DNA from 3 places in the Bacillus sp. V2I10 genome. Region 2 is predicted to be linked to each of the others. Evidence: riboswitches for the same ligand, from Rfam matches in the RefSeq annotation. Region 2 holds a riboswitch; each other region holds the start of a gene.
What was found. A riboswitch is a leader RNA that binds a small molecule or an ion and turns the genes downstream of it on or off. The one in region 2 is predicted to bind S-adenosylmethionine.
Positions count from the first base shown of each region.

Region 1: linked by a shared signal. The riboswitch ahead of QFZ72_RS23535 (bifunctional homocysteine S-methyltransferase/methylenetetrahydrofolate reductase) and the one ahead of mmuP (S-methylmethionine permease) in region 2 are both predicted to bind S-adenosylmethionine.
Region 3: linked by a shared signal. The riboswitch ahead of metK (methionine adenosyltransferase) and the one ahead of mmuP (S-methylmethionine permease) in region 2 are both predicted to bind S-adenosylmethionine.

Region 1 is NZ_JAUSYV010000001.1:4,622,317-4,625,599, forward strand. Features, by position in the region: gene QFZ72_RS23525 (CvfB family protein) at 1-219, opposite strand, end outside; gene QFZ72_RS23530 (YajQ family cyclic di-GMP-binding protein) at 775-1,266, shown strand; SAM riboswitch class I at 1,451-1,582, shown strand; gene QFZ72_RS23535 (bifunctional homocysteine S-methyltransferase/methylenetetrahydrofolate reductase) at 1,660-3,283, shown strand, end outside.
Region 2 is NZ_JAUSYV010000001.1:407,033-410,315, forward strand. Features, by position in the region: gene QFZ72_RS02250 (sensor histidine kinase) at 1-280, opposite strand, end outside; gene QFZ72_RS02255 (response regulator transcription factor) at 277-966, opposite strand; SAM riboswitch class I at 1,127-1,231, shown strand; gene mmuP (S-methylmethionine permease) at 1,312-2,715, shown strand; gene mmuM (homocysteine S-methyltransferase) at 2,690-3,283, shown strand, end outside.
Region 3 is NZ_JAUSYV010000001.1:1,496,159-1,499,441, forward strand. Features, by position in the region: gene pckA (phosphoenolpyruvate carboxykinase (ATP)) at 1-1,250, opposite strand, end outside; SAM riboswitch class I at 1,562-1,695, shown strand; gene metK (methionine adenosyltransferase) at 1,882-3,084, shown strand; partial or broken gene asnB (asparagine synthase (glutamine-hydrolyzing)) at 3,228-3,283, shown strand, end outside.

The DNA.
Region 1 (3,283 bases), 4.2 Mb from region 2:
CCAGTCGTAATGATCCTCGGTAATTTTCGGTTTCTTCATAGTTGCGGCAAGACGGTCTTCATGATCGACAATTAAATAAACCTCAATTTCTTCTTTGTCATCAATCGGCTCCGTGATTTCGGTTTTGTGGAGCAGCACACGGCTTTCTCCGTCTGTTAAATAATAGCCATAATCTAATTTTTCATCTATTGAAAGCGTCATAAACGTTCCTGGATTCATCAAATGTATTTCGTTCCTTTCTTATGCAGGATGCATCTGCTGTTAGTTTTCAAATTGAAGCGGACATTTATGTATGTATTTGCAGTTTAATGGCCAATTCCTGGGCTAAACAGGCGATTCCGCACTTCGTATTGTCCGGCTCCATCGCCTAACTCCTCGGTCAGAACGGATTCGGCGAAAAAGTCAAAATCGGACTTCATTCTCAATGCTGTAGACTACTCCAACCTTAGCGTTTTTGTACTTTGTCTTGTCCGGCTCCATCGCCTAACTCCTCGGCCAGAACGGATCCGCCAGTAAAGGCAAAAAGCGCCTTTTCTGGGAGATCCTTATCTGTCTTTCGGAGCTAAACAGGCGATTCCGCACTTCGTATTGTCCGGCTCCATCGCCCAGCTCCTCGGCCAGAACGGCTCCGCCAGTAAAGGCAAAAAGCGCCTTTTCTGGCGGAGCCTTATCTGTCTGTCGGAGCTAAACGGGCGATTCCGCACTTCAAATGTTGTTATCCCCTGTTCATTCTACTATAATCTATAGATAATATAAACTTTTGGGAGGATTCTTATGGCGAAGGACAGTTCTTTTGATATTGTTTCAAAGGTGGATATGCCTGAGGTGACAAATGCAATTACGATGACGATGAAGGAAATCGGCACCCGCTATGATTTTAAAGGGAGCAAAAGCAGCATTTCACTTGAAAAAGAAGAGATTGTTTTAGTTTCAGATGATGAGTTTAAAATGGATCAGTTAAAGGATGTTTTTATTTCTAAATTGATTAAACGCAATGTAGCGACACGAAATATTGATTACGGAAAAATCGAAGGTGCATCGGGCGGAACGATTCGCCAGCGCGCTAAGCTGATTCAGGGTATTGATAAGGATAATGCAAAAAAGATTAATGCCATTATTAAAAATTCCGGATTAAAAGTAAAAACTCAGGTTCAGGACGATCAGGTCCGTGTGACCGGCAAAAATAAGGACGACCTACAGCAGGTGATTGCAGCCGTTCGCGGAACCGACTTGCCGATAGATGTTCAATTTATTAATTTCAGATAAAGTGAACCAAACACTCGAGCTCTTCTCTGCTGGGTGTTTGTTTCGTTGTTCCGCAAGTTTCTGCTTCGATTTTCCACCAATAAATTCCGCGTCTATTCAGAAAACTTTTACTTTTGTATTGAATCTATCCGAAAAAACATGTAAATTAGATATAATATCTTTTTGTAAATTTCATATTTCACCATTCTTATCTAGAGAAGCTGAGGGACTGGCCCTTTGAAGCTTCAGCAACCTGGCATAATGAAATCATCTGTATTCATCAGGGATTTCAATCCAAGGTGCTAATTCCAGCGATGCATCCATCGAACGATAAGAAGAAGTCCTGATCGTTCAAAGTCTTCTTCTTGGAAGGCTTTTTTTGTTTTTTTCTACAGCACTAAGGAGGTTTGGAGTTTGACACTTTTAAACGATTTACAGAAGAAGATCCTGATTGGCGACGGAGCAATGGGAACACTGCTTTACTCTCACGGAGTTGACAGGTGTTTCGAAGAATTGAATTTATCGAAGCCTGATGAAATATTAAATGTTCATAAGGCGTATATTGCAGCCGGTGCAGATGTCATTCAGACAAATACTTACGGCGCAAACTATATTAAGCTATCAAGATATGGACTTGAAGATGAAGTGAGGGCGATTAACCGTACTGCTGTTCAGATTGCTAAAAAAGCATCAGCCGGCAATAACACCTATATTCTTGGAACGATTGGCGGCATCCGTGCTTTCAAGAAAAATGCCTATTCTCTTGAGGACATTAAACGCAATTTCAGAGAACAGCTTTACCTTTTGCTCAGTGAAGAGGTAAGCGGTCTGCTGCTTGAAACCTATTATGATCTTGAAGAAATAAAAACAGTATTAGAGATCGCAAGAAAAGAAACGAATATCCCGATTATTACAAACATCTCCCTTCACGATATCGGAGTCTTGCAGGACGGAACACCCCTGAATGAAGGCCTTTCTCAGCTTGAGGCACTTGGTGCTGACGTTGTCGGTCTGAATTGCAGACTGGGTCCTTACCATATGCTTTCATCTCTTGAAGAAATTCCGCTTCCTGAAAAAGCGTTCTTATCTGTTTATCCAAACAGCAGCTTGCCGACTCTTGAGGAAGGAAGACTTGTCTATGGCTCTGGAGAAAAATATTTTGCAGAAAGCGCACTCGCCTTCAGAAATCAGGGAGCAAGACTAATCGGAGGCTGCTGCGGCACAACCCCTGTACACATTGAAGCAATGGCAGCAGCGCTTAAAGGGCTCGCTCCAGTTACAGAAAAGAAAGTAAAAATACGGAAGAAAGAGATTTCTGTCACGTCTGCAGCGGAAAGAAAGTACCCTCCCCTGCAGGAAATAGTTAATAAGAAGCGCTCTCTGATTGTAGAACTCGATCCTCCTAAAAAACTTGGACTGGACAAATTTTTAAAAGGTGCAAAAGCACTGCAAGCTGCTGGAATCGATGCCTTAACACTTGCAGACAACTCGCTTGCGTCGCCGAGAATAAGCAATGTTGCTGTAGGATCCATCGTTCAGCAAACACTTGGACTCAGGTCCTTAATTCATATTACATGCCGCGACCGCAACTTAATTGGCCTTCAATCTCATTTAATGGGTCTTCATACGCTGGGACTTACGGATGTGCTTGCGGTTACAGGCGATCCATCAAAAATCGGGGATTTTCCGGGAGCTACTTCCGTTTATGATCTTTCTTCTTTTGATTTGATCAGCTTAATCAAACAATTTAATGATGGTCTTTCTTATTCAGGAAAACCTCTTGGGGAAAAAACCAATTTTTCAGTTGCTGCTGCGTTTAATCCCAATGTTAAATATCTCGATAAAGCAGTAAAAAGACTGGAGAAGAAAATTGCCTGCGGTGCAGATTATTTCATTTCTCAGCCAATTTACTCAGAAAAACAGCTGATTGATGTTTATGAGGAAACGAAGCACTTAACCGTTCCGATTTATATCGGCATTATGCCGCTCACAAGCAGCCGCAACGCAGAATTTATTCATAACGAAATTCCGGGCATTA
Region 2 (3,283 bases):
GCGTCTTTTCAACCAATTGTTCAAACGGGCTTTCCGGAGCTGGAATGCTTGATATATCAAGGTTGTTTTCCCGATCTTCCAGACTTTTAAAAAAGGCAGTTTCTTTGTTGTACCGAACGGCTAAGAAGACAATAAACGAGATCATGGAAAGAAAAACAATATACAGGACTGACTGTACTGGAATGGCTGAGTCAATGAAAGCGATAAAGAGAATAAAAAAATGAATCATAATAAAGAATAGAATCCAGCTGCGGCGCTCTTTTAAGAAACGGAGAATCATACCATTTCCTCTTCTGCCGCAAGATATCCCTGGCCTACTTTTGTCTCAATAAATTGACCAAGACCAATTTCATCCAGCCGCTTTCGCAGGCGATTGACATTCACTGTTAACGTATTATCGCTTATGAAGCGTTTATCATCCCACAGGCTGTTCATGAGCTTGTCTCTGCTGACAATTTTGTTTTTTTGTTCAATCAAGAGTTTAAGAATGAACATTTCATTCTTTGTCAGTTCAACGGAACCGGTTTCGTTCGTAACCGTATTTCGCTCATAATCAACCGCAGCATTGCACCATGTTTTCAGACTTACTTGCTCTGTATTGTAGTTATAAACACGGCGGAGAATGGCCTGGATTTTAGCAATCAGCACATCAAAGTGAAAAGGCTTTTGGACAAAATCATCAGCACCAAGCTGCATAGACATGACCATATCAGTCGGATGATCCCGCGAGGAGAGAAAAATGATCGGCACATTCGAATGCGACCGGATCATCCGGCACCAATGAAAGCCGTCAAACTTCGGCAGCTGAATATCAATGATGACCAAATCTGGCTTTACGGCTGAGAATTCCTGCATGACTTTATTAAAATCTGTAATGCCATAGACATCATAAGACCACTGATTTAATCGTTCTTTGATTTCATTAAACAGGGTTAAATCATCTTCAATTAATAGAAGTTTAAACATGAGTTTCACCACACTATAAGGTTTCTTTTACAATTATTGTATAGGAAAACAGTTCTGTGTGCTATAGATGGTCTTAGATGTCAGAACACTTAAGTGAACGGAATATTCATACTAATCTTGACATTGATTCAATAGATTGCTATTGTAGTAAAAAAATAATTTCTTATCCAGAGAGGTGGAGGGACTGGCCCTTTGAAACCTCAGCAGCAGGTCTCTTATGATACTGTGCTAACTCCAGCGGGTGAATTGACCTGATAGATAAGCGTGCCTTTTATTTGTCAGTAACGCACTCTTTTTAAAGAGTGCGTTTTTCATTTTTTTGGATGTGAAAAAAGGGGAGTAAAAATGGAAGCTAAGCAGCAATTTCAGAGGAAAATGCAATCTCGACATTTAGTAATGTTATCTCTTGGAGGTGTAATTGGGACAGGTTTATTCTTAAGCACGGGTTATACGATTCAACAGGCTGGACCGTTTGGGACGATCCTGTCGTATCTTGTTGGTGCCCTGGTCGTTTATCTCGTTATGCTTTGTTTAGGGGAATTAGCCGTCCATATGCCGGAGACTGGCGCTTTTCATAGCTATGCCGCTAAATATATTGGTCCAGGAACAGGATATACTGTAGCCTGGCTGTATTGGCTGACTTGGACGGTTGCGTTAGGTTCGGAATTCACGGCAGCGGGGCTGCTGATGCAGAGGTGGTTTCCATCTATTAACGTCTGGATTTGGAGTGCGGTGTTTGCATTGCTAATCTTTGCATTAAATGCTGTGACGGTTAAGTTTTTCGCGGAATCTGAATTTTGGTTTGCATCGATTAAAGTCGTTGCCATAGTGATTTTTATTCTTTTGGGAGGAGCAGCAATTATTGGTTTTATTCCACTGACGGATTCCAATTCAGCTCCGTTCTTTACGAATCTCACAAGCGAAGGATTATTTCCGAATGGTGCATTTGCCGTTATTATGACGATGCTTGCTGTGAATTTTGCCTATTCGGGAACAGAATTAATAGGGGTTGCAGCTGGAGAAACAGTCAATCCGGAAAAAACGATTCCAATGGCCATTCGGACAACATTATGGAGATTGATTATCTTTTTTGTTGGAACCATTGTTGTCTTATCTGCACTGCTGCCCGCATCGGATTCAGGAGTTTTAAAAAGTCCCTTTGTTTCTGTATTTGAACGAATTGGCCTTCCCTATGCAGCAGATATCATGAATTTCGTGATCTTAACAGCTATTTTGTCTGCAGCAAACTCAGGCCTGTATGCTGCTTCTAGAATGCTCTGGTCACTTTCAGATAAGAAAACGATATCACCCATTTTTGCAAGAGTGACAAAGCGCGGTGTGCCTATATATGCAGTGATTTTCAGTATGCTGGGCGGCACCTTGGCTTTGTTCTCAAGTGTTATTGCACCAGATACCGTATATATAGTCCTTGTCTCCATTTCAGGTTTAGCCGTGGTTGCCGTATGGATGAGTATTAGCGTGTCACAGTTTTTCTTTCGCAGACAATATATTAAACAAGGACATTCGATAAAGGACCTGGTTTACCGGACACCTTTCTATCCCCTGGTACCGATTGCATCTTTTGTGCTGTGTCTGGCATCTTTGGTTGGAATCGCATTTGATCCCGCACAGCGAATTGCCCTCTATTGCGGCATTCCATTTATTTTGTTTTGCTATGGAAGCTATTATGCAACACATTTTATTAAGAAAAGAGGAGAAGGATATGCAGCAGAATCTCAATCCAATTGAAGCCATTTTACGTGACTATTCCGTCATGATCCTTGATGGGGCACTTGCTACAGAACTCGAACAGCATGGCTGTGATTTGGACGATCCCCTTTGGTCTGCCCGAATATTACTCGAAAACCCCGAAGTGATTTATCAGGTACATTCAGACTATTTCCGTGCGGGAGCGGACTGTGCTATTACGGCCAGCTATCAAGCAACAATCGATGGTTTCTTGAAGCGGGGAATCGAAGAAGAAGAAGCATTGCAGTTAATAAAGAAAACAGTGCTGATTGCAAGAAAAGCCAGAGATGATTTTTGGAAGGAAGAAATGGAAGCAATTAGACCAAAGCCGTTGGTTGCGGCATCAATTGGGCCTTATGGCGCCTATCTTGCAGACGGTTCAGAGTATACAGGCATCTATGGGGTTACGGATGAGACTTTAAAAGATTTTCATCGTCCCAGAATGTCAGCTTTGATTGAAGCAGGTGCTGAAATACTGGCATTTGAAACCATTCCTTCTCTTCAGGAAGCAAAAGTTTTAAGTGATTTATTGGATGAATTTCCCGATACATATGCTTGGCTATCCTTT
Region 3 (3,283 bases), 1.1 Mb from region 2:
TCATCAATTTTCCGCCCGAGCATCTCTGCATAAACAGTAGCAGGAAGCGGCAGGAAAGGCGAGCCAAAGCACGTAGAGAATGTAGCCTGAGGTGATGTAATGCCTCGCTCTGTTCCGGCAAGCTTGCTTGTGTAGCCGCTTAAGAAGTGGTACATGGCCTGTTCTTTTGTTAATTTGCTGATAGGAGGAAGAACTCCAAATGCATCAGCAGTTAAAAAGACAATCGTATGCGGGTGGCCTGCAATACTAGGCTTCACAATGTTATCCATTGCTTCAAGGGGATAGGCCGCTCTTGTATTTTCAGTAAAGAAGGTATCATCATAGTCAGCAATTCTTGTGTCATCATCAAGTACTACATTTTCAAGCACTGACCCGAATCTTATCGCATCAAAAATTTGAGGTTCTTTTTCACGTGAGAGGTTGATGCACTTGGCATAACAGCCTCCTTCGATATTAAAAACACCGGCATTTGACCATCCGTGCTCATCATCGCCGATTAATTTGCGGTTAGGATCAGCAGACAGGGTTGTTTTTCCTGTTCCTGACAGACCGAAGAAAAGGGCAACATCGCCTTCCTGACCAACATTTGCAGAGCAGTGCATCGGCAGGATACCGCTTTCAGGAAGCAAATAGTTCATGACAGAGAAAATGGATTTTTTCATTTCTCCTGCATATTCCGTTCCTCCGATTAGGATCGTTCTTTTCTCAAAAGAAATGATGATAAAAGTTTCAGAATTTGTTCCATCTACTGACGGATCTGCTTTAAAGTTTGGTGCGGACACGATCGTGAATGGATTATCATGCTGAATCAGCTCATCCGCGCGCTCTGGCTGAATAAATAATTGCTGTGCAAAAAGGTTATGCCAGGCAAATTCATTTACAACCTGAATCGGAAGGCGGTATTTTGCGTCAGCTCCGGCAAAGCCTTTGAAAACAAAGAGCTCATTGCGGTCTTTTAAGTATGAAAGAACTTTTAAGTACAATTTTTCAAATGCCGTTTCAGAGAAAGGCTGATTAACAGCACCCCACTCAATTTTGTCATTTGTTGAATTTTCTTTTACAATAAATTTATCTTTAGGTGAACGTCCTGTGTAAGTACCAGTTGTTGCACGGACTGCTCCTGTTGAAGTTAATGTACCTTCATTGCGCTCTAATACTTTCTCTACAAGAACGGGAACTGATAAGTTATGAAATGCATTTTCCCCTTTAAGTAAAACATCAAGCTCATTTGTAATTTCGATTGAATTCATCCCATACCCATCCTTTACCTATATTTCTATTATTATTTTCAACTATATGTTAAGTGACTCTTCTCGATTAGTATAACACATTAAAATAAATAGTCTATACTATTTAACTTATTCTACGTACAAATTGATGAAATGGAACTGTTTAAGAAACGTTTTTGATGAAAATGATACATATATAATAGGAAGTGTTTTTATTTCGGCATTTTGTGGAAACATATATAAAGGGACCAAAAAAATCTTATGCGAAAACCTTGTTATTTTTTGTTGACACCTGAAGGAAATATACGATATTATATGTCCTTGAACGGATTCTCTTATCCCGAGCTGGTGGAGGGACAGGCCCAATGAAACCCAGCAACCTGCTTTATCTTGAAAATTCATTCGTGAATTTTTGCGAGCAAAGGTGCTAACCTGATGCAAGGCGAAAGCCCTTGATCGATAAGAGCGAAAGGCTACGATTTTAGTAAATAACCTTTCCTCGCGGGAAAGGATTTTTTATTTCAAATATATTTTGCCTGAAAGTACTCGTGGATTCTCCTAAAACATGCCAACTGAAATATTTTGCCGAATGGTCAAAATATGAAAGGGAATGAGTTCCGTATCATCTAACCTTTTGAGGAGGAAAACTTTAATGACTAAACAACGTCGTCTGTTTACTTCAGAGTCTGTAACTGAAGGTCATCCTGATAAAATTTGTGACCAGATTTCTGACTCGATTTTAGATGCAATCCTAGAAAAAGATGCAAATGCCCGTGTAGCTTGTGAAACATCTGTTACAACAGGTCTTGTTCTGGTTGCTGGTGAAATTACAACTTCTACTTATGTAGACATTCCAAAAATCGTTCGCGAAACGGTTAAAGAAATTGGCTACACTCGTGCAAAATATGGTTTTGATGCAGAAACATGTGCAGTACTTACTTCAATTGATGAGCAGTCAGCAGATATCGCGATGGGTGTTGATCAGGCGCTTGAAGCACGTGAAGGAAAAATGACAGATGAGCAGATTGAAGCTATTGGTGCAGGTGACCAAGGATTAATGTTTGGTTTTGCCAATAACGAAACGAAAGAATTAATGCCTCTGCCGATCTCACTTGCCCACAAACTTGCACGCCGTTTAACGGAAGTCCGCAAAGAAGAAATTCTTCCGTACCTTCGTCCTGACGGAAAAACTCAAGTAACAGTTGAGTATGATGAAAATGACAAGCCTGTTCGCATTGATACAATTGTTATTTCAACTCAGCATCACCCTGAAATTTCATTGGAGCAAATTCAGCGCAACGTAAAAGAGCATGTTATTAACCCGGTAGTACCGAAAGAATTAATTGATGAAGATACAAAATACTTCATCAACCCGACTGGCCGTTTCGTAATCGGCGGACCGCAGGGCGATGCAGGCTTAACAGGCCGTAAAATCATCGTTGATACTTACGGTGGGTATGCTCGTCACGGAGGCGGTGCATTCTCTGGTAAAGATCCAACAAAAGTTGACCGATCTGCAGCTTATGCAGCACGCTATGTAGCTAAGAACATTGTAGCAGCTGGCCTTGCTGATAAATGTGAAGTTCAGCTTGCATACGCAATTGGTGTGGCTCAGCCGGTATCAATCGCGATCGATACATTTGAAACAGGGAAAGTGAAGGAAGATGTGTTAGTTGATGTTGTTCGTGCTAACTTTGACCTTCGTCCGGCAGGAATCATCAATATGCTGAATCTTCGCCGTCCAATTTACAAACAAACAGCTGCGTACGGACACTTTGGCCGTAATGATCTTGACCTTCCATGGGAAAGAACAGATAAAGCAGAAGCTCTTAAAGAGCAGGCATTAAACCGATAATAAGTAAAAAAGGATGAGAATACTGCTGTACGCAGTTCTCATCCTTTTTTTGTCGAATTTTTGTTTTATTTTGTAAAAATATGCAACAATCTCTTCCTAGTCTTCGTTTTATAAGTGGAAAGACAATTTTGGAGGCGAATAGGATGTGCGGATTTGTTGGAATTATTGATTATCGTAAACAAGCAGGAGATCTTTTATT